2 regions of the Rhodococcus sovatensis genome follow, and region 2 is predicted to be linked to the other one. Evidence: riboswitches for the same ligand, from Rfam matches in the RefSeq annotation. Region 2 holds a riboswitch; the other holds the start of a gene.
What was found. A riboswitch is a leader RNA that binds a small molecule or an ion and turns the genes downstream of it on or off. The one in region 2 is predicted to bind S-adenosylmethionine.

Region 1 (15,582 bases), 1.2 Mb from region 2:
CTGGACGGCAAGGCCACCCGTGACGAGATCTTCGTCGACCTGACTCGGCGGGTGGACGCACTGCGCGCCGGCGGAATCGTTCCCGGACTGGGGACCGTTCTGGTCGGCGACGACCCAGGTTCGGCTGCGTACGTACGCGGCAAACACAACGACTGCGCCAAGGTCGGGATCACCTCGATCCGACGCGACCTTCCAGCCGATATCACCCAGGCCGATCTGGAGGCCGTCATCGACGACCTCAACGCGGATCCAGCGTGCACCGGCTACATCGTGCAGCTGCCGTTGCCGAATCACCTCGACGAGAACGCTGCGCTCGAACGCATCGACCCCGACAAAGACGCCGACGGTTTGCACCCCATCAACCTCGGCCGGTTGGTATTGGGCAAAGAGGCTGCGCTCCCGTGCACGCCGCGTGGGATCGTCCACTTGTTGCGGCGGTACGACGTCGCGATCGCAGGCGCCCATGCCGTGGTGATCGGCCGCGGTGTGACCGTGGGGCGTCCGATCGGTCTTCTGCTGACTCGCAAGTCCGAGAATGCGACCGTCACCCTGTGCCACACCGGCACCTCGGACCTGGCTGCCGAGGTGAGACGCGCGGACATCGTCATCGCAGCGGCAGGAGTGCCAGGCATCGTCACCGCCGACATGGTCAAGCCGGGCGCGGCAGTCCTCGACGTCGGAGTCACGAGGACGGACGACGGCTTGCGTGGGGACGTTGCAGCGGATGTCGCCGAAGTCGCAGGGTTCCTCTCACCCAATCCGGGCGGCGTCGGACCATTGACCCGCGCCTTTCTCCTCGCGAACGTCGTGGAGCGAGCGGAACGGGATCTGCTGGCGCGGACTGCGGTCTGATCCGGTGCGAAATCAGATCCGCAAGAACCTGCCGCTGCTGGCAGTACTCGTCGTCATCGTAGGGGCGTTGGTTCTTGTTGTTGCGGATCGGTGGCGCCGTGGATCGTTCGTTCTCGGTATCGCGACGATCCTGGCCGCGGGGTTTCGGTTGTGTCTGCCCGAGAACCGCGTAGGACTGCTTGCGGTGCGTAGTCGCGCTTTCGACGTGTCGGCGCTGGCGCTGGTGGGCGGCGCCATCGTCTTCCTGTCGTCGTCCATCGACCCGCTCGGGACGGACTGAGCGAAGTGTCAGACGGTTCGCTCGACGCGAGCGGACCGGGCATGCGCCATGGTCTCGCCGAGAAGTGCGGCCACCGCACCGGCCTCGGTGAGAAAACCGTCGTGACCATCTCTGGACTGAATGACTTCGAGACCGCGGCATTCAGGTAGGCCCCGAGCAATCTCTTTCTGTTGCCTCAGCGGATACAGCCGATCGGAGTCGACTCCGCCTACGATGGTGGGAACGGTTGCCAGCGCAAGTGCTGCGTCGATACCGCCTCGCCCGCGTCCGATGTCGTGTCTGTTCATCGCCTCGCTCAGCAGGACGTAAGTGCTGGCGTCGAATCGGTCGGCCAGTTTGGTCGCCTGGTGTTGCAGATAGCTTTCGATTGCGTATCTGCCGCCGTCCCAGGGGTTTTCGTCAGCCTGAGCAGAGTTCGAGAACCTCAGATCCAGCTCGCTCTCGGTGCGATACGTCAGGTGTGCGATGCGTCGAGCGATCTTCAATCCCGTCCGGGGAGTTCGGCCGGTTCCGTGGTAATTGCCGCCCTGCCAGTCAGGATCGGAGACGATGGCGTCGATCTGCGTCGTCTGAGTACCGATCTGATCTGCTGTCGCGCGGGCACCGACGGCAAGGACGAGCGCCGCTCCCACTCGGTCGGGATGGCCGACGATCCACTCCAGGGTTCGCATTCCGCCCATCGATCCACCGACCACCGCGGCGAAGCGCTCGATCCCGAGGACGTCGGCGAGCGCAACTTCGGCCGCGACCTGGTCGCGGATGGAGATCTCCGGGAATCTACTCCCGTAGTGCTTGCCGTCGGGAGCAAGTGAGCTGGGGCCAGTTGTGCCGCCGCACCCGCCGAGGACGTTCGACGCGATGACGCACCACTCGTCCGTATCGATCGGTGCGCCGGGGCCGACCATCCCATTCCACCAACCGGGCAGAGCATGGTCGGCATCTGCCGGCCCGCTGACGTGGGAGTCTCCGGTTAGAGCATGCTCGACCAACACCACATTGTCGCGATTCGGCGCAAGCTCGCCCCACCGCTGTACAGCGACAGTCACCTGAGGAAGCGTGGCGCCACTTTCCAAAGCGAGTGGGCCGATGTCGATGTTGCCGAGCCGTCCGTCCGGCGGCGGGAATCCCGCGGCCGGACGGACGTCGTGCACAGAGCCGATGGTCAAGATGCCGCCGCTGCGAATCCGCGTTCGAGATCGGCGAGAATGTCGTCGATCCCCTCGATACCCACAGCGAGCCTGACCAGGCCGGGGGTGACTCCCGAGGCGAGTTGCTCCTCGGGCGTCAGCTGCGAGTGAGTCGTCGATGCGGGGTGGATTACCAGTGAACGCACATCACCGATGTTAGCCACATGACTGTGCAGGCTCAGTGCGTCGACGAACTTCTTGCCTGCGTCGACCCCGCCCGTCAATTCGAAGGCGATGATCGCGCCCTGTCCCTTCGGCGCGAGTTCCTGCCCGCGCTGATACCACGGCGACGACTTCAGACCGGCGTAGTTGATGGATTCGACGTCGGCACGGGCTTCGAGGAACGCGGCGACCTTCTGCGCATTCTCGACGTGTCGTTCCATCCGCAGGCTGAGTGTTTCCAGGCCCTGGCTGATCAGGAACGCGTTGAACGGAGACACTGCTGCGCCGATGTCGCGCAGCAACTGGACCCGTGCCTTGAGTGCGAAAGCCGGCGCGCCCAGGTCGGCGAACACTACACCGTGGTAACTCGGGTCCGGGCTTGTGAAGTTCGAGTGGCGCCCCTGGGTCCAATCGAAGGTGCCCCCGTCGACGATGACGCCGGCAATGGCCGTGCCGTGTCCACCGAGGTACTTCGTCGCCGAGTGAACCACGATGTCGGCGCCGTGAGCGAGCGGCTGGATCAGGTACGGGGTCGCGACCGTGTTGTCGACGATAAGCGGAATTCCCTGCTCGTGCGCGACCGCCGAGATGCCGGGGATATCGAGGACGTCGTTCTTCGGATTCGAGATCGTCTCGCCGTAGAACGCCTTCGTATTCGGCTCGATCGCGGCGCGCCACTGATCGAGATCATCGGGATCCTCGACAAACGTGACCTTGATGCCCAGCTTGGGAAGGGTGTAATGGAAGAGGTTGTAGGTTCCTCCGTACAACCGCGGGCTCGAGACGATGTGATCGCCCGCTTCGGCGAGGTTGAGGATCGCAAAGGTCTCGGCGGCTTGTCCCGAAGCCAACAGAAGTGCCGCGACGCCGCCTTCGAGTGCTGCGATGCGCTGCTCGACGACGTCCTGCGTCGGGTTGATGATTCGGGTGTAGATGTTGCCGGGCTCGGCCAACCCGAACAGAGCTGCTGCGTGATCGGTGTTGTCGAACGTGTACGACGTGGTCTGGTAGATCGGAAGCGCGCGGGCATTGGTTGCGCCGTCTGGAGTCTGCCCGGTGTGAATCTGTTTGGTCTCGAAGCTCCACGATGCGGTGGGATCTTCGATCGGGGTGCCTGCTGCGTCTACGACGTCAGGGGTGCTGTCGGTCATGGTGCTGATAACTCCGTCTTCGAAGGATGTGTCAGGGTTCGAATCGGCTCTCTGCTGGAAAGCCGGGGCGGGGCGTATCGAGACAACAACACATGGTGGACCTCCTCCTCGGGCACGCCGCTTTTCCAGCGTGCTCGGTCAGTGGGTCCGTCGACGAAAAACCAACGAGCGGACCCGCGCTTGTTCTCCGGCCACACGTTCTCGTGTAGCCGACTAACCCGGTCGTTCACCCGGGGCACCCCACCGCGGTTGGAGGGTTGCCGGCCAGCAAGCCGGGGCTCGATGCTGGCACTCATGACCTGGCGTGAATCCTAGCGGGGACGCGTAGATCAGGAAACAACGACACCACCGGTAGTTGCCCCGGCGCTGTGACCTGCGGGGGAGCGGTCGTTCTTCAGCCGCAACGAGTTGGGTGAGGACTATCACCGTCGATCTGTCCGAAATCGACGTGGATCCGGGATGACAATTGATCCGAGGGACGTTCCCTACTGGGTTCGTCCCTTTTCCATGCCCGACATAAGAGCATGCCCGACACAAGACAAGGTTGTTCTGCTGTGACTGTCACCGATTCGGCTTTCGCCAAGAATGTCAGCGCTGTGCGCGACAGGGTGTCGAACGGGCCGAGTGCCAGTCGTAGACCGCTCTCGACCCGCAGGCGGCTAGCCATGTTGGCGCTGTCGATCGGCGGCTTCGGGATCGGCACCACCGAGTTCGCATCGATGGGCCTACTTCCGGACGTCGCGCAGACGATGGGCATATCGGAGCCGTCTGCCGGGCACATGATCTCGGCGTATGCGCTCGGGGTGGTCGTCGGTGCGCCTGCGATCGCCACGCTCGCCGCGCGAGTTCCGCGTCGAGCATTGCTCATCGTGCTGATGATGGCGTTCACGCTCGGCAACCTCGGCACCGTGTTCGCACCGAGCTTCGGCGAGCTGGTGGCATCGCGATTCGTCGCAGGACTTCCGCACGGCGCGTACTTCGGGATCGCAGCTCTCGTAGCGGCGCATCTGGCCGAGCCCGGGAAGCGCGCCAAAGCCGTTGCCCTGGTCATGATGGGTCTGTCGGTCGCCAACGTCGTCGGGGTGCCCATTGCAACGTGGCTCGGTCAGGCGCTCGGATGGCGAAGTGCCTTCGCCGTCGTAGCCGTGATCGGTGCGCTCACCGTGGCTGCACTGATCGTGTGGATGCCTCGTCTCGACGGAATGCCCACGACCAATCCCATCACCGAGCTCGGGGCTCTGCGTCGCGGTCAGGTCTGGATGACGTTGTTCGTCGGCATGGTGGGCTTCGGTGGCATGTTCGCGGTGTACACCTACATCGCCTCGACCCTCACCGACGTGGCAGGTCTAGCTCGTGCGCTCGTACCCGTCGCGTTGATGATCTATGGCCTCGGCATGGTCGCGGGCAACTACTTCGGCGGGTGGCTGGCTGATCGCTATCAGTTGCGGGGAACATTCGTCGGGCTGGCCTCGATGGCCGTGTTCCTCGCGATCTTCGTCGTCGCAGCGCACAATCCGGTCAGCGCGTTGATCCTGGTGTTCCTGATCGGCGCTTCCGGCTCGTCGGTCATACCCGGATTGCAGACCAGATTGATGGACGTCGCCGAAGACGCCCAGACGCTGGCGGCGTCGCTCAACCACGCGGCGTTCAACCTCGCCAACGCCATCGGCGCAGCGCTCGGCGGCGCAGTCATCGCTGCAGGATTCGGCTACACAGCCCCGGCCGCGGTCGGGGCGGTCCTGGCGGTCGCCGGCCTCGCTGTTCTCTCCACCGCGATGTGGATGCAGCGCCGGGCCGAGGTGAACGCGGCCTGACGCTGCTCGATACCCACGGTCGTCCGCCGAGATCGAAGTTGCGACTCGAATGTCGTCCGATTCGATGCACAACCTCGATGTCGGCGGATGTGGCTAACCTGCGGTCGTGGTTGCTGCGCCGTCACCGGCAAGGGTGCTCGCGAAAGCGGGCGTCATCTTGTCGATCACGTAGGGAAGGCTGAGCACGCTGGTGAAATAGATCGCGCCCGCGGTCACCCCATCGGTGAAGACGAGCTTGTTGTTCTTGACCGCGTCCAGGTTCTGGTAGACCGCTTCCTGCTCGAGAGCCGTGCGATCCTCCGGCGATTCCGTGCCCCACAGCAGCACGTCTGCAGAGTTGAGAACCGACAGGTTCTCACGCGGGATGTTCGCCTGCCCGCCGCCCTCGGGCGGTGCGAAAGCGTCGATCTCCGACGGTACGACGAAGCCGAGATCGGTAAGGAAGTCGGTGCTGAGCCCATTTTGATAGGCGATCGCTGCGCCATCGTAGAAGGCGTTCTGCAGGAAGATCGCCTTGGTCCCGACGAACTCGGGATGCTCGGCCTTGGCTGCGGTGAACTTCTCGTCGATGCTCGCGATGAGATCGTCGACCTCGTCCTTCTTACCGAGCGCGGTACCGATGTTCCTGGCTTGGACATCCCACGGCTCGAAGTATCCGGTGTAGTCGCCGGAATGGGCGATGGTCGGCGCGATGTCGCTCAGGGTGGTGTAGCTCGCCTCGTCCATACCTGCGTTGGTTCCGATGATCAGATCGGGGTCGAGGGCCGCGATCCGCTCGTACTGGAATCCGTCGTCGGCGCTGAGTACTTCGGGGGTCGCATCTCCCAGTGCCTCCTGCGCCCACGGCCACGTTGCATACGGCTGTTCGCCGTACCACTCGGTGACTCCGACAGGCTTCACACCGAGCGCGAGCACGGTGTCCTGCTCGGTGTACCCGACCACGACGACACGCGTCGGTTCGGCGTCGATGGTGGTCTCGCCGAACGCGTGCTCGACGGTGGCGGGGAAGGCGCCGCCCGAACCGGTGTCGTTGCCGGAGTCGGCAGCGTCGTCGGACGAGCTGGAGCAGGCAGAGAGAAGCAAAGCCGTCGCAACGGCTGCGGCTGCCAACCGAGACGATCGCGTGGTTCCGACCATGAAGGGCCCTTTCGAGGAGAGTGTGGCGGAGTCTGCAATGAACCTGCAGACCCCCGTCCGTCCGGATTAGGGTAGCCGACCCTCAATTCGGCCCTTTCTCGCTTCCGTTCATTCGGTCGTCGCTCCACTCTCCGATGGACTCTGCTCGGGCTGGGATGTCGCTGTGAGCCGCCCCGAGGATCTTCACCGAACCTCCACAATTCCTGTCCGACTCCTCCATCGGCTGCCTCTAGGGTCAGATACATGAACCGCACCGTTCTTGTCGTCGACGACGAACCGACGATCTCCGACGCCGTCTCCGCGCGCTTACGCGGCGAGGGTTTCGACGTGGTCACCGCATCCGACGGACCCTCGGCCGTCGAGATGTGCCTGCGCGTTCGGCCTGACGTCGTGGTGCTCGACGTCATGCTGCCCGGTTTCGACGGTTTGGAGGTCTGCCGCCGGATTCAAGCCGACCGTGCCGTCCCGGTGCTGATGCTGACGGCCAAGTCCGACGAGACCGACATGCTGGTCGGCCTCGGAGTCGGGGCCGACGACTATCTGTCCAAGCCGTTCAGTATGCGAGAACTCGTTGCACGCGTACACGCTCTGGTGCGGCGATCGGATCGCACTGCCCTGGTCGAATCGTCCTCGACCAATCTCGGCGTCATCACGATCGATCACCACGCCCGGCGAGTATCCGGCATCGATGGTGAAATACATTTGACTCGAACCGAATTCGATATCCTGCTCTACTTGTCGGGTCGTCCTGGGGCGGCCGTCGCCCGCGAGACACTTCTGGCCGAGCTCTGGGGTTGGCAGGATTCGGCAAGCAGTCGAACGGTCGACAGTCACGTGAAAGCGTTGCGACGCAAAATCGGTGGCGACTTGATCCGTACGGTTCATGGGGTCGGCTACGCTCTGGATGTGCCGAGATGAGGCTGTCCGACGCGGTGCGCAGGCTTCCTCGTCCCCTCGATCCGCTCGGGTCGTTCAAGCTCAAGGTGTCGCTGATCGTAGGCATCGTGCTAGTGGTCGCCAGTGTCGTCTTCTGGATCGGCGCAGGCTGGCAGTTTCGCTACTCCCTGCTCGCTGCCCTGGTCATGTCGTTGGCCGCGACGCAGGTGCTCGCTCACGGCATGACCTCACCGCTACGGGAAATGACGTCGGCCGCGAAAGCGATGGCGCGAGGCGACTATTCGACGCGAGTCCGCGCCACCTCCCGTGACGAAGTGGGCCAACTCGCCGAGGCGTTCAATACCATGGCCACCGATCTGGAGGCGGCCGACACATACCGGCGCGAACTGATCGGCAATGTCTCACACGAACTCAAAACTCCTATCGCCGCACTGCGCGCCGTTCTGGAGAACATGGTCGACGGCGTCACCGACCCCGAACCGGACACTCTGGCAGTCGCGCTGAAGCAGACCGAAAAGCTCGGAGATCTGGTGACCGAACTGCTGGACCTGTCACGACTGGAAGGGGGAGTCCTCCCGCTGCGTCCCGAGCGCTTCGGTGTTCGTGGATTCCTCGATGTGGTGACCTCGGAGCACAACTGCGTCCGAATCGACGTGCAGCCACCGCATCTGGAGGTGTCGGCAGACCGATCCAGGCTCACTCAGGTCGTCACCAACCTCATCGACAACGCAGTCCGGCACGCCCCGCGAGGAACCGAGGTAACGATGTCGGCATATTCCGCCGCGGACGGAATACGGCTCGAGGTTGTCGACGAAGGGCCAGGAATTGCTCGTACAGAACACTTCTCGGTGTTCGATCGGTTCACTCGCGGCGGCGCAGTGGACGGGGGTACCGGTCTCGGGCTTGCCATCGCCAGGTGGGCAACCGAGCTCCACGGCGGCACGATAGAAGTGCTGGACCGGACTCCTGGTTGCCATATCAGGGTGCAGATCCCGCACTCCTGAATCTCGACCCATTCTTTCGACGCACGCCTGCGTGCCGTCGGTCCTTGTCCTGTCCGAAAAACGGCCCTGCCCGAAAAACGGCCTTGTCCGAAACACGTTCCTGCCCAAACACGGTCCTGTCCGAACCGCATGTCGGTCCGAGTCCGGCCGAGAGATACCGAAGAAAGGTCCATCGATGAGCGCCACTGAACACTCTGTCACCGACAGTCCCGCACCGCCCGAAGGTCCCACACCGACAGAGAGCCGGAAAGCGCCTGTGCGGCAGCATCGCTGTTCACCCTGGCCGGTCAGAGTCTGGCCCGTCGTGCGTCATGCAGCGGCGCCCCGGCACGTATTGGTCGGAGCGCTGTTGGCGGGGGTTGTCGGCTCGGTCGTGCTGTCCGGCACAGGCATCGGCTATCCGATCACTGCGGTGGCGATCCTGGTGGCGGTAGCGTGCGCTCGACCGGAACGAACGACGACGTGGCACGCTGCCGGGGCACTGACAGTCCTGGCCCTCAGCTCGGTTGCCGTGTTCCGATCGGCCGGGTGGTTGGTAACGATGTCGATGTGGTTGGCGGTGTTCGTCGCCGGCGCGGTGCTGTCGGGGTCGTGGACCTTCAGGGGCACAGCGCTCGGGGCAATGACTCCGGTGTTGGTCATGACCAGGACGGTGCGCTGGACCTCCCGCGGGATGCGACGCCTGGACACAGGGCGAATACATTTCGGTCGAGTCGCAGCCGTGGCGGTCGTCACCATCGTGGTGGTCGGAGTCTTCGCTGCACTGTTCGCCGGCGCAGACCCCGCATTCGAAAGGCTCGTCGACGACGTCGCGCCGGAATGGGATCCAGGTGTGGCTGCGGCACGAGTCATGGTCTTCCTTCTGGTGGCCGGTGGAGTGCTCGCCGCGTCGTACCTGGTGGTCAATCGTCCGCGGTTCGACCGGTTGGCTCGGCCGTCGTCGAGGACGATCCGGCTGTGGGAGTGGATCGTTCCGCTCGCAGCCCTCGTTGCTGTGTTCGCTGGATTCGTCGGCGTGCAGATCGGGTCGTTGTTCGGCGGCCAGAGCCACGTGTTGGTCACCGACGGGCTCACCAACGCCGAGTATGCGCGCCAGGGGTTCTGGCAACTGCTCGCGGTGACGGCCTTGACGTTGCTCGTCATTGCGATCGTCATCAGGAAGGCACCGAGAACCTCGGTGGTCGATCGCGCGGCCCTACGGATCTTGCTGGGCCTGCTGTGCACCTTGTCGCTCGTCGTGGTCGCGTCTGCGCTTCATCGGATGTCCCTGTACGAACAGCAGTACGGATACACGACCCTGCGGTTGTTCGTGACCGCCGTCGAACTGTGGCTCGGTTCGGTGTTCCTGCTCGTGATGGCGACAGGACTGAAAATGTCGGGGCGATGGCTTCCGCGAGCCGTCGGCGCGGGTGCGGTGCTGACAGTTCTGGGTCTGGCGGTCCTCAACCCCGACGCATACATCGCGCGGCACAATGTGGAGCGATTCGAGACCACCGGCAAGATCGACACTCGGTATCTGTCACGATTGTCGAGCGACGCGGCACCCGAACTCGATCGGCTTCCCGAGCCGTACCGTAGCTGCGCACTCGGTGCAGGCGAGCCGTCGGGCAGTTGGCGGGACTGGAACGTTCCCGACGCGCGGGCATCCGAGCTGCTCGACCAGCGTCCGACCGTTACCTGTGCATCGATGCCCTGAGCGGGTGCCTGCACTTCGGATATGGTGAACCGGGAACGTCATCCAGCGTGAGGAGGAATGCCATGAGATATATCCATCTCGTCGCGGCATACCTCCTTGTTCTGACACTGCTCGCCACGCTCCCTGATTCTGCCGCCACTGCAGCCCTGTTCGGCTTCGTTGTCACCGCGCTGGTCGTGACGGTCGTGGCCGTGGGAAGCCGCAAAGACCTGCTGCGTGCGGTATTCGGCGTCGCATACGGTCCCGACGGCGCGCAGCGGCGGCTACGCGGCGCGTTCCGCAGGCAGGAACGTCCAGACGAGGCAGGCCGTCCCATGCCTCGCGCTCCCGGTGCGCCGGTGGGGGCGCTCTGATCAGGTAACCCGAGTTCGCCCCCGGACCGTTCGTTTTCGTCAGTCCGCACCCCGGGAGTTCTCGTGTACCACCCACGTTCGTTCGTAGGAAGCAGTCGCGCCCTGACCGCGTTCGCGGCCCTGTTCGTCGCAACGCTGTTGCTCTTGGTCGTCGTCGACGACCAGCCGACTGTCCAATTGGCTCTGATGGGGCTCGCAGTCTCTGCCCTCGTCGTGCTCGGCGTCCTCGGTTCGTCGGCGATCATCGCCGCGAGCACGCCGAGTACGCACCCACCCGCCGAGGAACGACGCCTCCGCGGGGGATTTCGTCGCCAACACCGTCCCGACGCACCGGGGCGGCCTATGCCGAGAGCACCTGGATCGGTCACCTGACCGGTCCAGCGACCCGTACTCCGGGCGCCGTCGCCGGTCGAGCAGATCCATTTTGGCCGACTACTTCGATGAGGTGCTTTCCATGCTCGATTTCGTCTATTACCCCGTGTCCGGAATTCTGTGGATCTGGCACACGATATTCGGCTCCGTCCTCGGACCGGACAACGGAATCACTTGGGCGCTGGCCGTCGTGTTTCTGGTGTTCACGCTCCGGTTGGCGCTCTACAGACCCTTTGTCCGACAAATTCGTACACAACTCACGATGAAGAAGCTGCAACCCGAGATCAAGGCGTTGCAGAAGAAGTATCAGGGTGACCGGGCCAAGCAGGCCAGCGAGATGCAGAAGCTACAGAAGGAACACGGGTTCAATCCGTTGCTCGGATGCCTTCCACTGCTTGCACAAGCGCCGGTGTTCATCGGTTTGTTGCACGTGTTGAGATCGTTCAACCGTACGGCCACCGGGTTCGGCCAGCTCGGTATGTCCGCGCAGGACAACGCGAACACCCCGAATTACTTCTTCGGTGTGGACGACGTGCAGTCGTTCCTCGACGCTCGTCTGTTCGGCGCGCCCATTTCGGCTGCCATCAGCAGTTCACGGGACACGTTGGATTCGTTTGCTCCGTTCGGCGGAGTACCGACGATAGTGACCATCGCACTTGTTGCGATTCCCTTGATGGTGATGGCAAGTGTCGCGACGCATTTCAATGCACGCGCGTCCATTGCACGTCAGGACGACGTCGCACGAAGCAATCCGCAGACAGCGATGATGAACAGGCTGCTGCTGTGGGTCTTTCCCGTCGGTGTTCTCGTCGGCGGACCGGTCCTGCCGATCGCGGTGCTGCTGTATTGGGTGAGCAACAACATATGGACATACGCTCAACAGCACCTGGTGTACCGACGTATCGATGAAGAAGACGCGCGCGCAGCCGAGGAGGCACGCGCGTCGAAACCTGAAGTGCGGGTGACCGCTCCCAAACCGGGAGCCAAACCGAAGCGCCGCCGGTGAACCCACCTGCGGCGTGCTGTCGGTGCCGTCGACTACCGTGCTGTGCGTGCCTATCACCGTGTCCACAGTCAACGTCAACGGAGTTCGCGCGGCCGCCAGGAAAGGAATGCTGCCGTGGTTGGAGACAACCGACGCAGATGTCGTCTGCCTGCAGGAGACGCGTGCAAACGACGGAGAGCTGACCAAGGCTCTCGCGCCGGCACTCGACTCGGGCTGGCATCTGGCGTCGGCGGAACCTTCGGCCAAGGGGCGAAACGGTGTTGCCATTCTCTCCCGCACGGCGCCCGACGCCGTGCGGGTGGGGATCGGCGCCGCAGAATTCGAGGAGTCTGGCCGCTACATCGAGGCGGACTTCGGTGACGTCACCGCGGCCAGCCTCTACCTGCCGTCGGGTGAGGTAGGCACCGAGCGCCAGGACGAGAAAGAGCGATTCATGGCAGCGTTCGCCACGTACCTCGCCACAATCGCGAAGGCCGCGAAGGCAGCCGATCGAGACGTCGTCGTCAGTGGTGACTGGAACATCGCCCACACCGAGAACGACCTCAAGACACGGAAGACCAACCGCAAGAACTCGGGGTTCCTTCCCGAGGAACGCGCGTGGGTGTCGGCTCTTCTGACAGAGAAGAGCCCATGGACGGATGTAGTTCGTCAACTGCATCCCGATGTCGAAGGTCCGTACAGCTGGTGGTCGTACCGCGGCAAGGCCTTCGACAACGACGCGGGGTGGAGGATCGACTACCAGCTCGCGACGCAATCGCTCGCCGATCGCGCGAAGGACGCCGTCACCGAGCGCGCCGAGGCTTACGACCAACGCTGGTCCGATCACGCGCCGGTGACGGTTCGCTACCGCTAGAGCCTGGAAGAAAAGACCTTGCCGCGTCGTGAAAAGATCATGAGCATGTCTTCTCCTTCACCTACCGACGCACAACAGGGACCGCGCCAGCGCGTCCTGTCCGGCATCCAGCCGACGGCGGACTCGTTCCACCTCGGTAACTACCTGGGTGCCGTGCGTCAGTGGGTGGCATTGCAGGACGACTACGACGCGTTCTACTTCATTCCGGACCTACACGCCATCACGGTGCCGCAGGACCCCAAAGCGTTGCGGCATCGCACCAGAATCGCGGCAGCCCAGCTCCTGGCCGTCGGCATCGACCCGAAGCGCTCGACGCTGTTCGTACAAAGTCAGGTCCCGGAGCACGCTCAGCTCGCGTGGGTTCTCAACTGCATCACCGGTTTCGGCGAAGCCGGACGAATGACCCAGTTCAAGGACAAATCTGCCAAGCAGGGGCGCGATCAGACGTCGGTCGGTCTGTTCACCTATCCGGTTCTGCAGGCCGCCGACATCCTGCTCTATCGGCCCAACCTGGTGCCGGTCGGTGAGGATCAACGCCAGCACCTCGAGCTGACCCGCGATCTTGCGCAGCGATTCAACACCAGGTTCAAGAAGACGTTCGTCGTTCCAGACGCGCACATCATCAAGGGCACCGCCAAGATCTACGACCTACAGGAACCGGCGTCGAAGATGAGCAAGTCCGGCTCAAACCCGGCCGGCATCGTGAACTTGCTCGACGACCCCAAGGTGACGGCGAAAAAACTCCGGTCGGCCGTGACCGACAACGAACGTGACATCGTGTTCGACCCGGCCAACAAGCCGGGCGTCAGCAACCTTCTTGTCATCCAATCTGCACTGTCGGACCGGTCCATCGAGGACCTCGTCGCGGGATACCAAGGCAAGGGCTACGGGGACCTCAAGTCCGACACGGCAGATGTCTTGACGGAGTTCGTGACCCCACTCAAAGCCAGCGTCGACGGGTACATGTCCGATATTCCCGAACTCGACCGCGTTCTCGCCGACGGTGCGGATCGGGCACGGGAGGTGGCGTCACGAACGTTGGCGCAGGTGTACGACCGGGTGGGGTTCTTGGCCCCGCTTCCCTGAGAACAGCTCATACTGATACCCGGGGACCGACAGCAAGGGCCTATCTCGAGGAGTGATTGAAGTTCCTGACTTCGGCGCAATACTGCAGGACCGTCGGCAGAAGTGGCCGTGGTTCGATCACACGGTCCGTGCCGCATCGCGATACCAGGCACAGAAGGGTGACTACTACGCCGCGGGCATGACCTATTTCAGCGTCCTTGCGTTGTTCCCGCTGTTGATGGTTGCTTTCGCGGCCGCTGGGTTCGTGCTGGTAGGTCAGCCTGAATGGCTCGATCAGATCAGAGACCAGATTGCACAGAACGTTCCGGGGAGTCTCGGCGAGACGATCAATTCGCTGATAGACACCGCGGTGGAGTCGAGGACAAGCGTCGGCGTCCTCGGTTTGCTCGGCGCTTTGTATGCAGGTCTCGGATGGATCGCGAATCTTCGCGAGGCGCTCACCGCGATGTGGGAGTCCGTCCACGAGCCTGGCAGCTTCGTAGCGACGAAGCTCAAGGATTTGGCCGCGCTCTTCGGTCTCGGTCTGGCGATGGCGCTGTCCCTCGGACTCTCCGCGTTGAACGGCGGATCCGTCATGCAGTCTCTTCTCCGGCTTCTCAACCTGGACGAAGCGCCCGGTGTCGGTGTGCTGTTGCGTATCGTCTCGGTGTTGCTGGCGCTCGTCGCGACGTGGGCTGTGTTCACCTGGGTCATCTCTCGACTTCCCCGTGAGCCGGTCCCGTTCCGAAGTGCAGTCAAAGGTGGGTTGATAGCAGCTGTCGGCTTCGAGATCTTCAAGCAGATCGCGGCGATCTACCTGAGCTCGGTGACCAACGGCCCGGCCGGTGTCGTGTTCGGTCCGATCATCGGTTTGCTGGTGTTCGTCTTCACGACGTCACGGTTCGTGTTGTTCGCCACCGCTTTCGCCGCGACGACCCGCGAGAGCATGGCATTGGCGTTCGTGCCGCCACCGGAGCCGGCAGTCATCACCACACGCCTCGAAGTCAATGACGGCCCGAGTATCGGCGGAGGAATCGCGCTCGTCGGGGCGGGTGCACTGGCTGCTATCGGGTTGGGCTTCCTGGGACGCAGACGCTGATCGATCAGCGCTTGCGGCTCAGCTGACGCGCCCACAGCAGCAAGCCGAGCACCACGAGCGCGCCGAAGATTCCGATTCCCACGCGGATTGCGGTGTCACCGCCGGATTCGAGTGCGGATTCGCGCTCGCTGGACCCGGACGTCGCACTAGGGGGAGAGGCGAGGGTGGGTGCTGCGGTACGTGTGCTCGTCACCTCGCCCACGGACTCGGGCTGCACCAGAGTGCCCACGCTCGTGCCGGGTGGGAGCTCGAAACCGTAGTCGAGAAGCCGAGCCGCCTGCTCCCACGGTCGGATAGGTAGGACGTCGCCCAGCATGATCGTGACGGCAAGGCGTCGACCATCCTTGGCGGCTCCGCCGACGAACGTCTGCCTGGCGTCGTCGGTGTAGCCGGTCTTACCGCCGAGTGCACCGTCGTAGTTGTAGAGAAGCTGGTTGTCGTTCGACAGAGTGAAGCCAGGACGATCCACATCGTCGGGAATCGTGGGGTCCTTCGGGAATCCGGGGAACTGCACGGTCTCGGTCGAGATGAGCTCCGCAAATGTCGGATTCTGCATGGCTGTGCGGAAGAGCAACGCGAGATCGTAGGCAGAACTGGACATTCCGGGACCGTCCAGTCCGGACGGTGTCGCGGTCCGAGTGTCCAGAGCTCCGA
Region 2 (15,582 bases):
GTCGACTTTGCCGGAGGTTCGCGTCGGCATCTCCTCGACGAGCGCGAGTCGAGGGACGAGAGCCGACGGCAGTTGCTCGGCCAGAATCTTCCGCGCCGCATCGAGATCGAAATTGGGGTCGGTGCTGGCGAGGTAGCCGACGAGGACGGAGTTGCCCGCGCCGGTCTTTCGGACGGCTGCTGCGGCTCCGCCGACGCCGGGTAATGCCTGCAGCGCGTTGTCGATCTCGCCGAGCTCGATGCGTCGGCCGCCCAGCTTGATCTGATCGTCGGCGCGGCCCTGGAAGAGCAGACCCTCGAGTTCGAGCCGGACGAGATCGCCGCTGCGGTACGCCCGGTCCCAGCCCAGCGTCGGCATCGGGGCGTATTTCTCGGCGTCCTTGGCCGGATCCAGGTAGCGCGCGAGCCCGACGCCGCCGATGACCAGTTCGCCGACCTCCCCGACTGCGACGGGATTTCCCGACGCGTCGACGACGGCGAGATCCCAGCCGTCGAGTGGAAGGCCGATCCGAACCGGACCCTTGCCGTCCATGATCGACGCGCAGGCGACCACGGTCGCTTCCGTCGGCCCGTAGGTGTTCCAGACTTCGCGGCCGTCGACGGCCAGGCGCTCGGCCAACTCGGGTGGGCAGGCTTCACCGCCGAAGATCAGCAGACGTACTGCTTCGAGGGCGACCGCTGGCCACAGCGCTGCAAGGGTGGGGACCGTCGAGACGACGGTGATGTCCCGCGAGACCAGCCACGGCCCGAGGTCGAATCCGCTTCGAACGAGAGCCCGAGGGGCCGGGACGAGACACGCGCCGTGGCGCCAGGCCAGCCACATCTCCTCACACGAGGCATCGAATGCCACCGACAGGCCCGCCAATACGCGGTCGCCAGGTCCGAGTGGATCGTCCTGCATGAACATCGAGGCTTCGGCGTCGACGAACGCCGCTGCGTTGCGGTGGCTGACGGCGACTCCCTTCGGGGTGCCGGTCGAGCCGGACGTGAAGATGACCCAGGCGTCGTCGTCGGGACTCGGCGTTGTGAGAGTGTCGGGGGCCGGGGTGTCCTGCTTGTCGGCCGTGCCTGCGGCGATACCACCGGCCGTCACGACTGCGGTGACCTTGGCATCGCCGAAGACCAGTTCGGCGCGCTCGTCCGGGTCGTCCGCGTCGACAGGTACATAGGCGGCACCGGCGTTGAGTATCGACAGAATCGCGACGTAGAGCGAGAAGGAACCCGACGGCATCCTGATTCCGACGCGGTCGCCGCGGCGCACTCCCGCTCGGGCCAGCCACTGCGCACCCTCGTCGATGTCCTCCAGTAGCTCACGGTAGGTGACCGAGACCGTGCCGTCGTCGATTGCCGGGGAATCGGGGAAGCGAGAGGTGGTCGAGCGCAGGACATCGATGAGCGTCCGCTCCTGGGGAGCGCGCTCGGATCGCAAGAATTCGGCGGGCACCGCAGCGGAGCGCTGCGTGCCTGTCGAATCCGATTGTGATTGCACAGACAACCGGGTGTCCTTCTTCTCGTATAGCACCGAAATGCAAGTGGAACGTCAGTACGCGTGACGGTGGTTATCTCATATTCGGTTGGCCAGAAGGTGAACGGACGTGGTTTTCGGACGGGCTCGGCACTGGGGCAGTTTAGTCCAGTTGCAGGTTTCCTACCTGCCGGGTTGACAATCCCTCACTGTGTTTGCCATCCTCGTGTCCAGGTCATGAGTACCAGCATCAAGCCCCGGCTTGCTGGTCGGCAACCCTCCTCCGCGGTGGGGTGCTCCGGGTGACGACCAGGCTGGCATCGGAAAACCGGTGCAGCAAGCGCGGACTCGACGGTATTCACATGTGATCGGTCTCTACACGTGACTGGCTATTTCCGTGTGATCTCCCCAGGGTCCCTTGATCGACAAGGGTTATTTGTCATGACTGCTGTTCTCGACCACTCGTGTGCCTCGTTCGCTTCCGTCAGCGGAGCTGATCTGTCGGTGCCACTCGTCGACGGAAGTTCCTGCACTTACGTCAATTTCGACTACGCGGCCAGTGCACCCGCGCTCGCTGCGGTGACCGAACGCATCGCCGAACTCCTACCGTTCTATTCGAGCGTGCACCGTGGCGCGGGATATACGTCGCGGGTGTGCACTGCAGCCTACGAGAAGGCGCGGGTGACGGTATCGGATTTCGTTGGTGCACAAAGTGATTCCGTCGTGATTTTCACCAGGAATACCACCGATTCGCTCAATCTCCTGGCCGGATGCGTTCCAGGGGACACCGTGGTGCTCGATATCGAGCATCACGCGAACCTGTTGCCGTGGAACGATCGTCGGGTCGTCGTTGCGGCCGAGTCCATTGCCGAGACGCTTGTCCGGCTGGAAGTAGAACTGTCTACGAAACCTGCTGCGCTGCTGGCAATCACCGGTGCATCGAACGTGACCGGCGAGGTGTTGCCGATAGCTGAACTTGCCGCGCTTGCGCACCGGTACGGTGCGCGCATCCTCGTCGACGGCGCCCAGCTCGTTCCGCATCGGCGCATCGACATCGGTGATCTCGGTGTCGACTATCTCGCGTTCTCCGGCCACAAGCTGTACGCACCGCACGGGGCAGGCGTCCTCGTCGGCCGTCGCGATTGGCTGGACGCTGCCGAGCCCTATCTGGCCGGCGGGGGCGCGGTGCGATCGGTCGGCCTCGACCGCACCGAGTGGGCGCCGGTTCCCGCGCGGCACGAGGCCGGCACGCCGAATGTTCTCGGTGTCGTGGCACTGGCGGCCGCGTGTGAGGCGCTCGCACAGCATGAGGCTGGCGGCTCGGCGGACCACGAGCGGGTGCTGTCCGACCGATTGCGCGACGGGCTGAGCTCCATCGGCGGAGTCCAGCTGTTGACGGTGTGGAACGATGCTCCCGAAAGTGTGGGCATTGTCACATTTTCGGTCGACGGTTATGGCCCCGGTGAAGTCGCGGCGTATCTCTCCGCCGAGCATGGAATCGGCGTTCGCGACGGGAAATTCTGCGCGCATCCGCTGTTGGCTCGACTGGGACATCCAGATGGTGCCGTACGGGCCAGCCTGGGCCTCGGCAGTTCAGGCGCCGATGTCGACCGTCTGATCGACGCCGTCGGCGAGCTAGTCGCACAGGGACCATCGTGGACGTACGAGGAGGAAAACGGGTGGTGGAATCCGGTTCCCGACCCGCGTCCATTTCCAGCTCTCGCAGATGGCGCCGCAGGTGTGGGAACCCCGTGCACCGGCCAAACAGCTAGCATCGCTTCATGACAGCAATTGTCTTGTCGCAGAGCCGCCTCTGGCGTGATCGATACGTCGATCTGTGCCGGACGGCATCGGGGTCGTGTAGGCCGTCGGCGTAGCCCGCAGACCTCGCTCACCTCGCTCGCACGACAGGACAACACTTCATGTCGAACACCTCAGCTGTCCGAGTTGCTCTCACGGCATCCGGAACCTGGACCGAAATCACCGATGCTCGACCGACCGCGACGTTCACACGCGTCCGCGCCTCGGATCTCCGTGAAGGACAGCAAGCCCGTTCTCGCGCCCGTGCCGAGGTCGTCGAGGTAGGCAAGGACGCCGACAGCGTCGCGGTCTTCCTCGACATCGAGATTCACATCGCCGACGACGCACGAACCGCGCGTCGGGAGTTCGAGGCGCTGAAGGCGCCTGAGCGGCCTGATTCGATTCGGTACGTCGGTACGCCGTCGGGATTGGCAGGGCTTATCGCCGACGTGAAAGCCGCCGATGTGGCCGACGGTGTGACGTTGATACCGATCGGACCTGAGCAGCGGAACCTCGAGCGGGTCGTGGGTGGCGTCGTTCCGTGGCTCGAAGACCGCGGCGTCACGTTCTCGGACGACGCTGTTGTGTCGGCTACCGGATCGCGCCTGCCCAGCAGAGTTCTGGCTTCCTGACGCCGGATCAGGTGACGTCCACCGCAAGCCCTGCGGTGATCCGGAGTAGTTCGGAGTACGTCGTCCTGAACACAGTGTTGGGATGTCCGGCTGCGGCCCACAACTCGGGATAGCCGGACAGGGTCTCGTCGACGAACGTCGGCAGATTGGTCGGGTGACCGACCGGTGCGATGCCTCCGATCGGCTGGCCGGTGGAGTGCTTGACCAATTCCAGCGGAGCCCGCGTCAGGGTGCCGTCGAGTCGCTTGCCTGTTGCGTCCAGGTTCACCTGGTGCGCTCCCGAGACGAGCAGCAGCACCGGATCGTCGTCGAGCAGAAAGACCAGTGACTTCACGATCGCGCCGACGCTGACACCGTGCGACTCGGCGGCGGCGGCGGCGGTCGGCGTCGGCTCGGGTGATGTGACGACGACCCCGTGATGTCCGCGTGAGATCAAGATGTCGGCGACGTGTGCTGCGTTCGGGTGAAGAAGCCGTGGCATCTTCCAAGAGTATTGCTACGGCGGCGAGTTCGCAGTCAGGCCGTCAAGTCTCCGAACAGTCTGAGTCTGGCCATGCCGCCGTCGGGAAAGATGTCCATGCGGACCTCGGACACCGGCTCGGTGCGGTCGAGGAGGAACCGGTGACGGGTGTCGGGCTGCAGTCGAGTACGAGGAAGGAGTTCGATCCACTCGCCGTCGCCGAGCCTGCCCTTCAGCGACGCTGCACCCGGTGCGTTTCCGAGGAAGCATGAAGTGTCCAGCTCGGCGAGGTTGATCTTGCCCGTTCCGGCCAAGTTGACCTGCACCCAGTCGTTGGCGTCGTTGCGCCTGCGTGAGGTCTCCCAGCCTTCGCCCATCGACCGCGGAGGGCCGGGAAACAGCAGGTTGTTCGGGGAGCTGTAGAACATGTTCGAGCAGGCCGAGACATACCCGCCGTTCTCGAGCGCCGCGAGGTCGAACGGCCCCGCCGCGATGAACTGCGGATCCGGACGGCCACGGCCGAGAACGCGCAACCGTGCAACGCCGCCGTCGGGGTAGATCGACAGCTTCACGTGGGTCCAGCGTTCGTCGGATGCAACCTTGAAACGGTTCTCGGTGTCACCTTCGACCGGGCTCTTTGCGACGATGGTCTGCCACTCGGTCTCTTCGTGCAGCTCCTGCGCGGATGGGAAGCCCTCGACCGAGGCGGCTTCGATGGAAATCTCCGGTGGATAGTTGCCGGTGAACCACGCAGTGTCGACGATGACAGCGTCCACGACGCCGGGAGCCCCGAGGCGGACGATGGCCTCGTCGTAACCCGCTTCCCGACGCCTGCGCGTCTCCCAACCGTCGTAGATCTGGCCTTTGTGGCCGAACGTAGCGGTCTGGTAATCGGCTTTGCCCGGCTTGACCAAGTTCTCCTTCTCCGCGAACGTTTCGTCGTTCGCCCACACGACTGCGCCGCCGAGGGTGCGGACGGCGAGATCGGGCAAGGGGAGGGGGAAGGTTGCTGTCATAGGGGTCAGGATACGGGGAGCGGCTCGGGCTTCTCGATCTCTGGTGACGCCACCCGGGACTTGGAGAAGGCGAACAGCAGTCCGATACCGACGACGGAATACAGGGCGAGTGCCAGTGCAGGTTGGCCCAGGCCGGTTCCGGAGAAGTACACGATGCTGCGTACTCCTTCCGTTCCGATGCCGGGGGTGATCCAGCGCCCGACGGCTGCGTAGAACTCGGGGAGTACATTCGGGCCGAATGCTCCACCTGCACTGGGGTTTCCGAGGATGACGAACACGATGATCGCGATCGGAACCGCCGCGACTCCGATCGCTGCGCGCAGGCCGAGTGTGAAGACCGATGTCGCGAACACGACCGCAGTCCCGAGCAACCACAACGGGAACCAGTGACCGGCGAACGTGCCGAGCAGGTGGGTGACGATGAATGCTCCCAGCGCCCCCGACAGGACCGAGTAGCCGGCGAAGATCCCGAGTTGGGCTGCTGCATCTCGACGAGATTTCGGTGCTCCGACGAGCAGGCCGATTGCGGCGGCCAGCAAGTATCCGCCGACGACCCATCCGACGGCCAGGTAGAAGCCGGACAGGCCACGGTTGTCGTGAATACCGACAGGAATGTCGTCGCGAACGACGAATTGGCGGTTCTGAGTCTGTTCGATCTCCGTGAAGACCGACTCCAGTGCAGCGGATATCGAGCTGCCCGCAGCGCTGGCGGTGATGAGTGTGTCGGTGCCGGCCGGACTGACGATGTAGGCGCCGAGGACGTCGCGGTTGCGGATGAGGTCACGGGCTTGCGCGGTACTGGACGCGGTTCGAGCGGACAGGGGAGTGCCCTCGATGGCGTTGAGCTTGGCGACGGTGTCGGTATCCAGCCCGGCGGGTAGTCCCTGTTCTGCGACCACGGCGATGGGGATCTCGTGCGGTGAAGGCTGGTGGAAGGCCGCCACGTAGCTGGCGATGAAACCGAGCTGGAGTATCAGAACCCCGATCGCAATCCAGACGACCTTGCGCATGTGTACTCCTTCGCGAGCTGTGTGATTCTCCGACTGTTCAATACCTCGGGTATTGAATACTCTAGGTATCGTGACGACTGAGGGTCAAGCAACGTGGGCATCGACACAGCGGCCGGGCCGGGAGAACGTTCGAGAACGGCTCCTGGAGGCGGCTGCCGACGAGTTCACCGAGAACGGTTACGCGGCAGCAAAATTGCAGGACATCGCCCGGAGGGCGGGCTTCACCAAGGGTGCGGTCTACTCGAATTTCGATTCCAAGCAGGCGCTGTTCGCCGAGCTGCTGTCCAAGCGGTCGATGGATCTTGCAGCGCGGGTGATCGACACTGTGTCCGGTCTCGGCCCCGGCGACGCCGCAGGTAGGGGCGGTGACGCTATCGCAGACTGGGTCGTCGACGAGCCGCGGTGGCCACTGCTCGTCACCGAGTTCGGTATCCAGGCCGGTCGAACCGCAGAGCTTGCCGAGGGATACCGGCGTGAGCGTCGTCGCCTGCGCGACGAACTCGAGCGACTGATCGCCGAACGGGCCGCGGCGTGGGGCGTAGCTGACACTCTCGATGCCCGCAGGGTAGCCACATCGCTGCTCGCGTTGATCTCGGGCCTGGCCGTCGAACACTCCGTCGATCCCGAGGAGATCGATCAACAAGCGATCGGCGATGCGATCACCGAACTGTTCGCCGGCGCGATCGCGCGCGCGCAGCACTGACATCCGGCAGCACCCGGAGTCGTGCCGGTTCCTTTCTGGCGGTCGGTCAGAAGGGTGGGGGTTCGTTGCGTTTTTCGTGTTGTATGCGGAGTTTGTGGATGTGTTTGTGTTGTCGGAAGTGTCGGCGGAGTATGCGGATTCGGGTGCGGGCGGTGTCGGTGTGGGCGGTGTTGAGGTCGGTGCGGGTGGGTGGGGTGGTGTGTGGGGGCATGTTGGTTTCCCACCAGGTGGCGGTGGTGAGGTCGGGGGTGGTTGTGTCGGGTGTGGTGTTTTTTCGGGCTCGTTTTCGGGTGCGGGGTGGTGTGGGGCAGCCGAGGTTGGGGAGGGTGATCGTGCGGAGGCCGGCGGGGCTGGTCCAGAGGATCGCGCCGCTGGTGAGCATGGCGGCGGTGAAGGTTTTGGTGGTTTTGAGTTGGTGGTGTCCGGTGCAGACGGGGTGGAGGTTTTCTTCGATGCTCCAGCCGCCGTGTCGGGGGTTGGTGTGGTTGTAGGGGACGATGTGGTCGAGTTGGCAGCGGGTGGAGGGGATGTCGCAGCCGGGGTGGGTGCAGGTGCTGTAGGTCATGCGGATGCGGGCGGTGAGTCCGGAGCTGGGTCGGTAGGTCAGTGCTCCTGGGGGTGGGCTGGTGTGGCCGCCGTGTCCGTCGGGGTGCAGGCCGGCGGCGAGGGCGGGGTTGTCGGTGATCGCGGTCAGGAGTGCGGTGATCAGTTGTGTGCGTGCGTAGTGCCCTCCGGGGGTCCTGCCGGTGCCGGCGGCTCTGCCGGTGCGGTGGCCGCGGTGGTGTTGTTTGGTGGTGGTGGGTCGGTGCGCCGGGACGGTGGCGGCGGGTCTGATGCGGCCGCGGAAGAGTAGTCGCCATACTCGGGCGCCGCGGGTGGTCGGCCCGGTTGTAGTGCTTGTTTGGCCCGCAGTGTTTGGTTCGTCCGTTGCGTCAGGGGCGGGTTCGGGTGGCGGTGCTGTGGTGGTGTTGTTCGCGGAGTTCGTCTTTCGGGAAGCATCGACATTCGCACCGCCACCTACGTCGCGGCCACCGTCGGAACCGCCGTCGTTCGGATCTTCGCCGTTCGGTTCACCGTTGTCCGGTTCATCGTTGTCGTCTGGCTCGTCGCTGTCGGTGTCGGTGTCCTGGGTGGACTGTGTTCGGCGGGCGTTCTGGAAGGCTTCGGATTGGGTCAGCTCGACCAGTAGGGCTTGCCATTTTCCGTCGTCGGCGAGCATCCGCGCCAACTCCGGATCCAGTGGTGTTCCGTCGGCGAGGACTGCGGGAGTCTGGCTCAACCCGAGCAGGGTTTCGACTTCGATCAGGATCTGGATCAGATGTCCGCGGCGGCCGTCGGGGAGATCAGCGACCCCGAACTGCGGACACTGCTCACCGCGATCGCAGCGGCACTGCAGAGCGTGCTCGCCGTGCAGCAACGCCAGCAGTGCATCGACGCGTAGTTCCCGCGCCGACCGCGGGTCCTGAGCGCAGACCGATCCGACCAGTTCTTCGATCAACGCTTCCGCTTCGGCGCCTTCGACGTCGGTCATGGTGACTTTCAGCTGTGAGGATCCGTCTCCTTCCTGGGTCATCGACAGTCCGCGTTGCCCTCTCACCGATGCCGATCGGACCCTGGAGGCTTCTTGTGGGTCGTAGTCCATCCACATCTGCCACAGCATCAGCCGCAGGATCCGCGGACCGACCGTCTCGGCGAGCGCGAGGGCCTCGAATTCGAGGGCGTCGATGGTGTCATCGCAGGCTCTGCCGAGTACCGATGCGATCGCGGTCACTCGTGCCCAGTCGAGGACCCCGCACACCATCCGTAGCGCGGTCAGAGGCAGCCTGTTCAGGGTCAATCCGACATCGACGAGTGGACGCGCGACGCGTTGGGAGACCCCGAGTGCTGCCGCTACTTCGCAGACCACCGACCGCATCACCGTCAACGGATCCCCGTCGCTGGTGTCGGCGTCGGCGAACCGGATTTCGGCGATCTCGCACACTGTTTCCACCATCTGTGCGCGGGAACGGTTCTCCCTCGACCGGCAGCGGGCAGCGAACACCGACAACCCGGCTACACAGGCATCACTGACCGCCGCATCCACCGACGGATTTATCGCGGTGTTGTGGCTGGTGGAGATACCCGCCGCATTCCCTTTCTCGAACATACGTTCGAGGATATCGGACCCCACCGACACCTTTCCGGCGTCGAAATTCAGTGTCGACATCACGGAGATCGGTGGTACCCGCAACCCGGTGACCGAGGACTCGATTGAGCAAGTCGCCACCGGGTACCCGAGATCTCATGACTGCCCAGAATCCCGAACCCGATGACACTGCCGGCCTCGAAGCCGGTGGCGGAGTCACGCCCGGGGACACCCCGCCTGCAGAGACGAGCGTTGGCGGACCGCAGCACGAACCGCCGCAGCGAGGACTTGCGCTACCAATAGTGTTCCTCGGCTTGATCGGCCTGGTCGTGGTGGTCATCGTCCTCGGACTGATCGGAAGGATGGTCGGTCTGTTCTGACGGCTGGAGGACCTGGGCTAGTTCTGTGGACGGATCGGGCTACCTTTATGGTCTCCGTCGCCACAGGCATCACCTCACCGCTGCCGCATCGCGACGCACCCGTAAAGCAATGAACGGAGGGTGGAGTGGTTACTCGGTCATGGGACCTGGGCGCGCCGGGAATCCTGCGACTGCCCTCTGGTCCCGTCGTCCGCGGACGTGGGTTGCGTGCGCCGACCCCGCTCGGCCCAACACCTGATTTCGGTGTGTATCTCCAGGGGAAAGAACCCGCGGCGTTCGAGTGGGAAAGCCGCTGGATTCGTTGGCCGGACTTCTGGCTGCCATCCGACCGGAGCGCCTTCGGCAACGTGCTTCGTGACGTGCTGCGTCGCTGCGAAGGTGAGCGTGTCGAGATCGCGTGCGGCGGGGGCTACGGGCGAACTGGGACCGCATTGGCCTGCCTCGTTGTCGCTGACGGGCTTCCCAACGACGAAGCAGTGAGCTATGTCCGACAACACTATTCGCGCCGTGCTGTGGAGACACCCTGGCAGAAGCGATTCGTAGAGAAATTTCGCGTCTAGGGCACCTAGCGTGCTGCGAGGAGAATTGTCGCGTGACGCAGCAGGAACGTGCGCTCATCGAGTTTCTTGCGCCGGAGCCACCCAGTGACTTCGCTGTTGTGTTTGCTCGCGTTGCAGGACGGGCACGCAGGAACCACGTTCTCGAATGTGTAGCGGCCGCCACGAGACACTGGAGTGATGCAGTCACGCTGTAGCGCTGTGCTTGTCGCCTGACAGTAGGCGCACCCTCCCCAGGCGGCGACAAGATCGGCCCACTGCGAGTCGGTGAGGTCATTGTCGACACGGTCGAGCCGTCGTTTCCGCCGTTTCGCGTACCGTGCTCGAGCTGCCGCTGGCAGCTTGGCGGTCGGAAATTTGCGGCGAGCGTGCACACCTCGACCGTACTTCGATCGGGTACTTCGAGTGCGCATGGGCAACTCAGTATGGCGGCCAACCCTCTTCCGGGCCGAGGACGCGTTCGATGCGCGTTCGATTGACCTTCGCGAGTTCGTCGCGCATCACCTTGCGCTCGGTTTCGTGACTGTTGTCGAGCCGATGGCCGACGTCGATGAGGACTTCCCGGGGCTCGTCGCCACCACCGGGGAGGGCTGCCGAGCACACGATGTATCCGTAGCCGAACCGCTCGATGTACATCCGGCAGGCGTCGATGAAGACGCTTTGCGTCGCTGGGTCCATCCCCGCGCACGTCCGTCCGACGGGTCGGTGCGTCGAGGCGAGGTGATCGATATCGGCGTCGGACAGCTCTCCGAGCTCGGCGTCCGCTCGTGCGAACAGTTCCGCGTGGGATCGGTATGGACGAGCGTCGGCGACTCGCGACGCCCACGTGTGCGAACAGCAGCATTCGTAGAGTGCGTGCACCGCCTTGCGACGAGGCAGGTCGTTGAACGTCTCCAGCCCAAGTCCTTGGTGCATCATCATGATTCAAATAATGGGCCGCTCGAGGCGCGAACTCCAGGTCTGAGCAGGGTCTTAGCCCAGGTGTAACGCGGCGTAACACAGCATGGGCATCTGTGGTCCGTTGGAACGACGCCATTAAGTAGGCTCGGCGACATGACGGAACGCAACTGGAACGCATTCTCGGTCGAGATTTCCGACAAGATCGCAACGGTGACGCTGCTCGGGCCCGGCAAGGGCAATGCCATGGGCCCTGACTTCTGGAGCGAGTGCCCGCAATTGTTCGCTCAGCTCGATGTCGATCCGGATGTCAGAGCAGTGCTGCTCACGGGTTCCGGAAAGCACTTCACCTACGGCTTGGATCTGGCTGCGATGGGTGGCGAGTTCGCACCGCTGATGGCGGACAAAGCGCTGGCTGGACCGCGCACGGTGTTCCACGACATGATCAAGCGCATGCAGTTGGCGACGAACGCGGTCGCGGACTGTCGCAAGCCCGTTGTTGCGGCCGTGCACGGCTGGTGCATCGGCGGGGGTCTCGACCTCATCTCTGCAGCGGACATTCGGTACGCGAGTGCCGACGCGAAGTTCAGCGTGCGCGAGGTCAAGGTTGCCATCGTGGCAGACATGGGCTCACTTGCCCGGCTTCCTGCCATCATCGGTGACGGCCACCTGCGGGAACTCGCCTTGACGGGCAAGGACATCGACGCTGCCCGCGCGGAGAAGATCGGCCTGGTCAACGACGTCTTCGACGATTACGACGCGCTGCTCGTCGGCGCCCGCGCGACGGCGGCGGAAATAGCCGCGAACCCTCCGCTCGTCGTTCACGGCATCAAGACCGTGCTCGATCATTCGAGGTCCGCGGCGGTCGACGACAGCTTGCGGTACGTCGCGGCGTGGAATGCCGCATTCCTCGCCTCGAACGATCTGACGGAGGCCATCACCTCGGTCTTCGAGAAACGTCCGGCCGACTTCAGTGGCAGCTGACATGGGTGGGGAGCCCGACATCGACACAGCCGAGGAGCTCGGTACCCAACTCGTGCGGTTGCAGCGAATTCGCGACCGCAAGCTTGCTCAATTGTCCGCCGAATCCGGAGGCGTCGAAGGTGCCGCATTCGTTTGTCTGTTCCGACTGGTACGCGACGGACCGATGAGATCGAGTGAGTTGGCCGCCCTGGTGAACTCCGACCCGTCGACTGTGAGCAGGCAGGTAGCGCAGCTGGTGGATCACGGGCACGTCGAACGCGTTCGCGACGAAAAAGATGGTCGCGCTTACGTTTTGGCAGCGACCGAATCCGGACGTAATGTTGCTTTTCGACTCCATCGCAAGCGCACAGCGCATCTCGCACTCGTCCTCGAGGACTGGTCGTACGAGGATCGGGTGTCGTTGGTCGAACTCATGGACCGTTTTCTGACCGACTACGAACGCGTGAAGCCGGGCGGCAACTAAGAAACGAATCGGACGATTCGCGTATCTGCGGGTAATGCTGCGAATCGGGTAGGGAGGAGTGGTGGGAATCACCGGTCGGTGGATTCCGCGCACTCTGCGTGGGCGAACGGCAACCAATCCGGCGGCGCAGCTCGAACGCAAGGTCGGTCGCGGGATCGCGGTGCTGGTACCCGTGTTCGCGGTGATCGGCACAGTGGTCTTGTTCTCCGGCGAGGGCCCGTCCACCGCGGCTGCTCGGGCGGTGTGCGTTGTCGTGTTGCTGTCCACCATCCCGGTCGGACTCTGGTGGTGGGTGCACGGCCGAGATGTGGTCCGAATGCCGGGATGGTTCGTGTTCTATGCCGACGTCGGTGTCGCGACGGTTCTGCTCACGTTCGCCCAGCGTGGACTCGCACTGCACGCGACCGGACTGTTCGCGGTCATCGGAATCTACATTGCCTACTTCTCCAGTAAGTCGGTTCTACGCGCACATTCGGGGTTCGTCAGCGTCGTCATCGTTGCGTTCGCGGTCGCGGCGGCATTCGAGGGGACTCATTCCTCGCTGTCGATAGTGGCTCAGGCCTTGGTTGTCCTGGTCGTCGCCAATTCCGTTCTGGTGTTTCGCGCCGTGATCAAGGCGCAGCTGGAACTCGCGATCACCGACTCGCTCACCGGCCTGCTGAACCGTCGCGGCTTCGAGATCCGAATCGAAAGGATGTTGCTCGAGGCGAAACCTGGTGAGAGCGTCACAGTGTTCGTCGTCGATCTCGATCGATTCAAATTCGTCAACGACACGTGTGGACACGCTGCTGGCGACGCAGTTCTTCGATCCACCGCATATCGGCTGGCGAATGCGGTGCCCGAGGGTTCTTGCGTGGCACGCACAGGTGGCGAGGAGTTCACGATTGCGGTCTTGATGGAACCGTCGGATGTGCTCACGCTTGCCGACTCCATCTCCGGGTCGCTGAGCGAGTCGACGGACGAGATATCGATAACCGGCAGCGTGGGGGCGGCAATGATCTCGGTGGACAAGTGGAAAGCTCGAACCCCATCGGATGGCTCGGAGATGGTGCACGCTGTGTTGCTGAAAGCGGACAACGCGATGTACGAGGCCAAGCGGGCCGGCGGCGACCAGGCGAAGGTATTCGGAGCCTGAGCGCGCCGACCGATCGCCGCCGGGTTCAGCGCAGTGCGCTCTTGGGGTCGTTCCAGAGCTGGTCCGTGAAGTCTTCCAGAGCGACCAGCACCAAATTGTCCTCGGCCCGCCGCAGGATCGACTTGCTTGCGCGGACCTGCACGACATCGCCGGTCTTGTCCGTCATGCGCCACAGCGAGTCGGCGCGCGTGGCCACCGTCGTCAGGAACATGTCGGCGACGTTGACACCCTCGGGAGCCTGATCCGGGAAGATGTCGTGCAGGTGGAAGTCCGAACGCTCCGAGCGGTCCGTTCCGAAGAGTTCGTCGAACGCCTCGTTCGCGAACACGATGCCACCGGTGGGGTCGACAGCGAGGATCGGAACCGGGATTCGATCCAAGACAACGGTGACGGGCAAGTCGGGAAACTGTGCCGGGTCGGATATGGCTCGTGACTCCGAGTTACGCCGCTCACCCGTCGTATTGCTGTCGGTCATAGTGCTCCCCACCTGGTTACTTCGCTCGTCTAACGGTATTTGTTCGTTGTGCCCCCGAGAAGTGTGTTTGCTCTTCTCAGTGCTCCGGATTGTCCGCCAATCGCTTGAACGACGCAGCGATTTCGGCTTCTGCCTCGGCCCGACCCACCCAATCCGCAGCCGTGACGTGCTTGTTCGGCTCCAAGTCCTTGTAGTGGACGAAGAAGTGCTTGATGGCGTCGAGTTCGAAGGTCGAGACATCACCGAGGTCTTGAACGTGGTCCCAGCGCTTGTCGCCCGCAGGTACACACAGCACCTTGTCGTCGCCGCCGGCCTCGTCGACCATCTTGAACATGGCGACCGGGCGGGCCTCGATCAGGACGCCGGGGAACACCGACTCGGGGAGCAAGACGAATGCGTCCAACGGGTCGCCATCTTCGCCGAGCGTGCCTTCGATGAAGCCGTAGTCGGCCGGGTAGCCCATCGCCGTGTACAGGTAGCGGTCCAGGCGCACACGACCGGTTTTGTGGTCGACCTCGTACTTGTTGCGCTGGCCCTTGGGGATTTCGATGGTGACGTCGAACGGCACGTGCAGCCCTCGCTCTTCTTCTACTCGCTTGGCGTCTCGTATGACGCACGATGGTGGCGGCGCAAGCGTACCGGACCCGAGGATACTGTTGAGGTAACTGCCGCTGGGCAGATGAAGAGTGCGATGGAGGAACGGGTGGCGGGGTTGACCAAGCGATTTCTCGGCCCGACCGCCGGGCGCAAGCGACGTCGGACACGAATCTTGCTCGTTCTGGGTGCCGTCGTCGTTCTCGCTGCGGGGGGCACGGCGGTGGCCGCGATAGTCCCAGGCTCGTCCGGCAACGACACGGCTGCTCCGACGGCGCCCGAGCCGGACCCGGTGATGCTCGCACCGGCCATCGCCCCGATATCGGATTCTGCGCCCGCACCCACCGAGGCGGGCATCGCCCAGGCGTTGGCTCCGGTCGTCGCTGCCCCCGGGCTCGGGTCGTTCACCGGCGTCGTCGCCGACGCCGGGACCGGCCGAGTCCTGTGGTCCCAGGGCAGTGACACACCGATGACTCCTGCGTCGACGGCCAAGGTACTCACCGCTGCCGCTGCAATGCTGGCTCTGTCGCCGGAACACCGAGTGACAACGCGGGTCGTCAAGGGCCAGAGCGACGGCGAAATCGTCATCGTTGCGGCCGGCGATCCCACGATCACGGCGCAGCCGACGGGAAGCCCTGGGTTCTACCCGGGTGCGGCGCGAATCGACGACATGGTCGAACAGATCGTGCGGTCGGGGACTCCGGTCGACCGAATCGTCGTCGACACCTCGATCTACGACGGCCCGACGATGGCGCAGGGCTGGTTCACACCGGACGTCGCGGCCGGCTACATCACCCCGATCGAGCCGATAATGATCGACGGTGGCAGATCGGTGCCCTTGGAGGACGAGTCGGCGCGAAGTGCCGAGCCCGCACTCGACGCAGGCA

Region 1: another riboswitch for S-adenosylmethionine. It lies ahead of WDS16_RS13500 (bifunctional o-acetylhomoserine/o-acetylserine sulfhydrylase); the one in region 2 lies ahead of WDS16_RS19150 (aminotransferase class V-fold PLP-dependent enzyme).

Annotation. Positions count from the first base shown of each region.
Region 1 covers NZ_CP147846.1:2,875,004-2,890,585, reverse strand. Annotated here, with positions in the region: gene WDS16_RS13515 (bifunctional methylenetetrahydrofolate dehydrogenase/methenyltetrahydrofolate cyclohydrolase) at 1-852, shown strand, start outside; gene WDS16_RS13510 (DUF3017 domain-containing protein) at 857-1,132, shown strand; gene metX (homoserine O-acetyltransferase MetX) at 1,141-2,298, opposite strand; gene WDS16_RS13500 (bifunctional o-acetylhomoserine/o-acetylserine sulfhydrylase) at 2,295-3,632, opposite strand; SAM riboswitch class IV at 3,804-3,932, opposite strand; gene WDS16_RS13495 (MFS transporter) at 4,187-5,446, shown strand; gene WDS16_RS13490 (iron-siderophore ABC transporter substrate-binding protein) at 5,540-6,583, opposite strand; gene WDS16_RS13485 (response regulator transcription factor) at 6,827-7,501, shown strand; gene WDS16_RS13480 (HAMP domain-containing sensor histidine kinase) at 7,498-8,484, shown strand; gene WDS16_RS13475 (DUF4173 domain-containing protein) at 8,789-10,180, shown strand; gene WDS16_RS13470 (DUF6412 domain-containing protein) at 10,243-10,533, shown strand; gene WDS16_RS13465 (DUF6412 domain-containing protein) at 10,597-10,905, shown strand; gene yidC (membrane protein insertase YidC) at 10,988-11,911, shown strand; gene WDS16_RS13455 (exodeoxyribonuclease III) at 11,958-12,764, shown strand; gene trpS (tryptophan--tRNA ligase) at 12,810-13,850, shown strand; gene yhjD (inner membrane protein YhjD) at 13,903-14,928, shown strand; gene WDS16_RS13440 (D-alanyl-D-alanine carboxypeptidase family protein) at 14,933-15,582, opposite strand, start outside.
Region 2 covers NZ_CP147846.1:4,097,549-4,113,130, reverse strand. Annotated here, with positions in the region: gene WDS16_RS19155 (Pls/PosA family non-ribosomal peptide synthetase) at 1-1,494, opposite strand, end outside; SAM riboswitch class IV at 1,698-1,813, shown strand; gene WDS16_RS19150 (aminotransferase class V-fold PLP-dependent enzyme) at 1,906-3,249, shown strand; gene WDS16_RS19145 (hypothetical protein) at 3,387-3,896, shown strand; gene WDS16_RS19140 (YbaK/EbsC family protein) at 3,904-4,377, opposite strand; gene alc (allantoicase) at 4,413-5,372, opposite strand; gene WDS16_RS19130 (hypothetical protein) at 5,378-6,382, opposite strand; gene WDS16_RS19125 (helix-turn-helix domain-containing protein) at 6,453-7,085, shown strand; gene WDS16_RS19120 (DUF222 domain-containing protein) at 7,132-9,291, opposite strand; gene WDS16_RS19115 (DUF6480 family protein) at 9,369-9,590, shown strand; gene WDS16_RS19110 (protein-tyrosine phosphatase family protein) at 9,716-10,150, shown strand; gene WDS16_RS19105 (HNH endonuclease signature motif containing protein) at 10,156-10,488, opposite strand; gene WDS16_RS19100 (2-oxo-4-hydroxy-4-carboxy-5-ureidoimidazoline decarboxylase) at 10,568-11,068, opposite strand; gene WDS16_RS19095 (crotonase/enoyl-CoA hydratase family protein) at 11,201-12,028, shown strand; gene WDS16_RS19090 (MarR family winged helix-turn-helix transcriptional regulator) at 12,030-12,491, shown strand; gene WDS16_RS19085 (GGDEF domain-containing protein) at 12,553-13,626, shown strand; gene WDS16_RS19080 (PAS domain-containing protein) at 13,652-14,101, opposite strand; gene WDS16_RS19075 (inorganic diphosphatase) at 14,178-14,669, opposite strand; gene dacB (D-alanyl-D-alanine carboxypeptidase/D-alanyl-D-alanine endopeptidase) at 14,781-15,582, shown strand, end outside.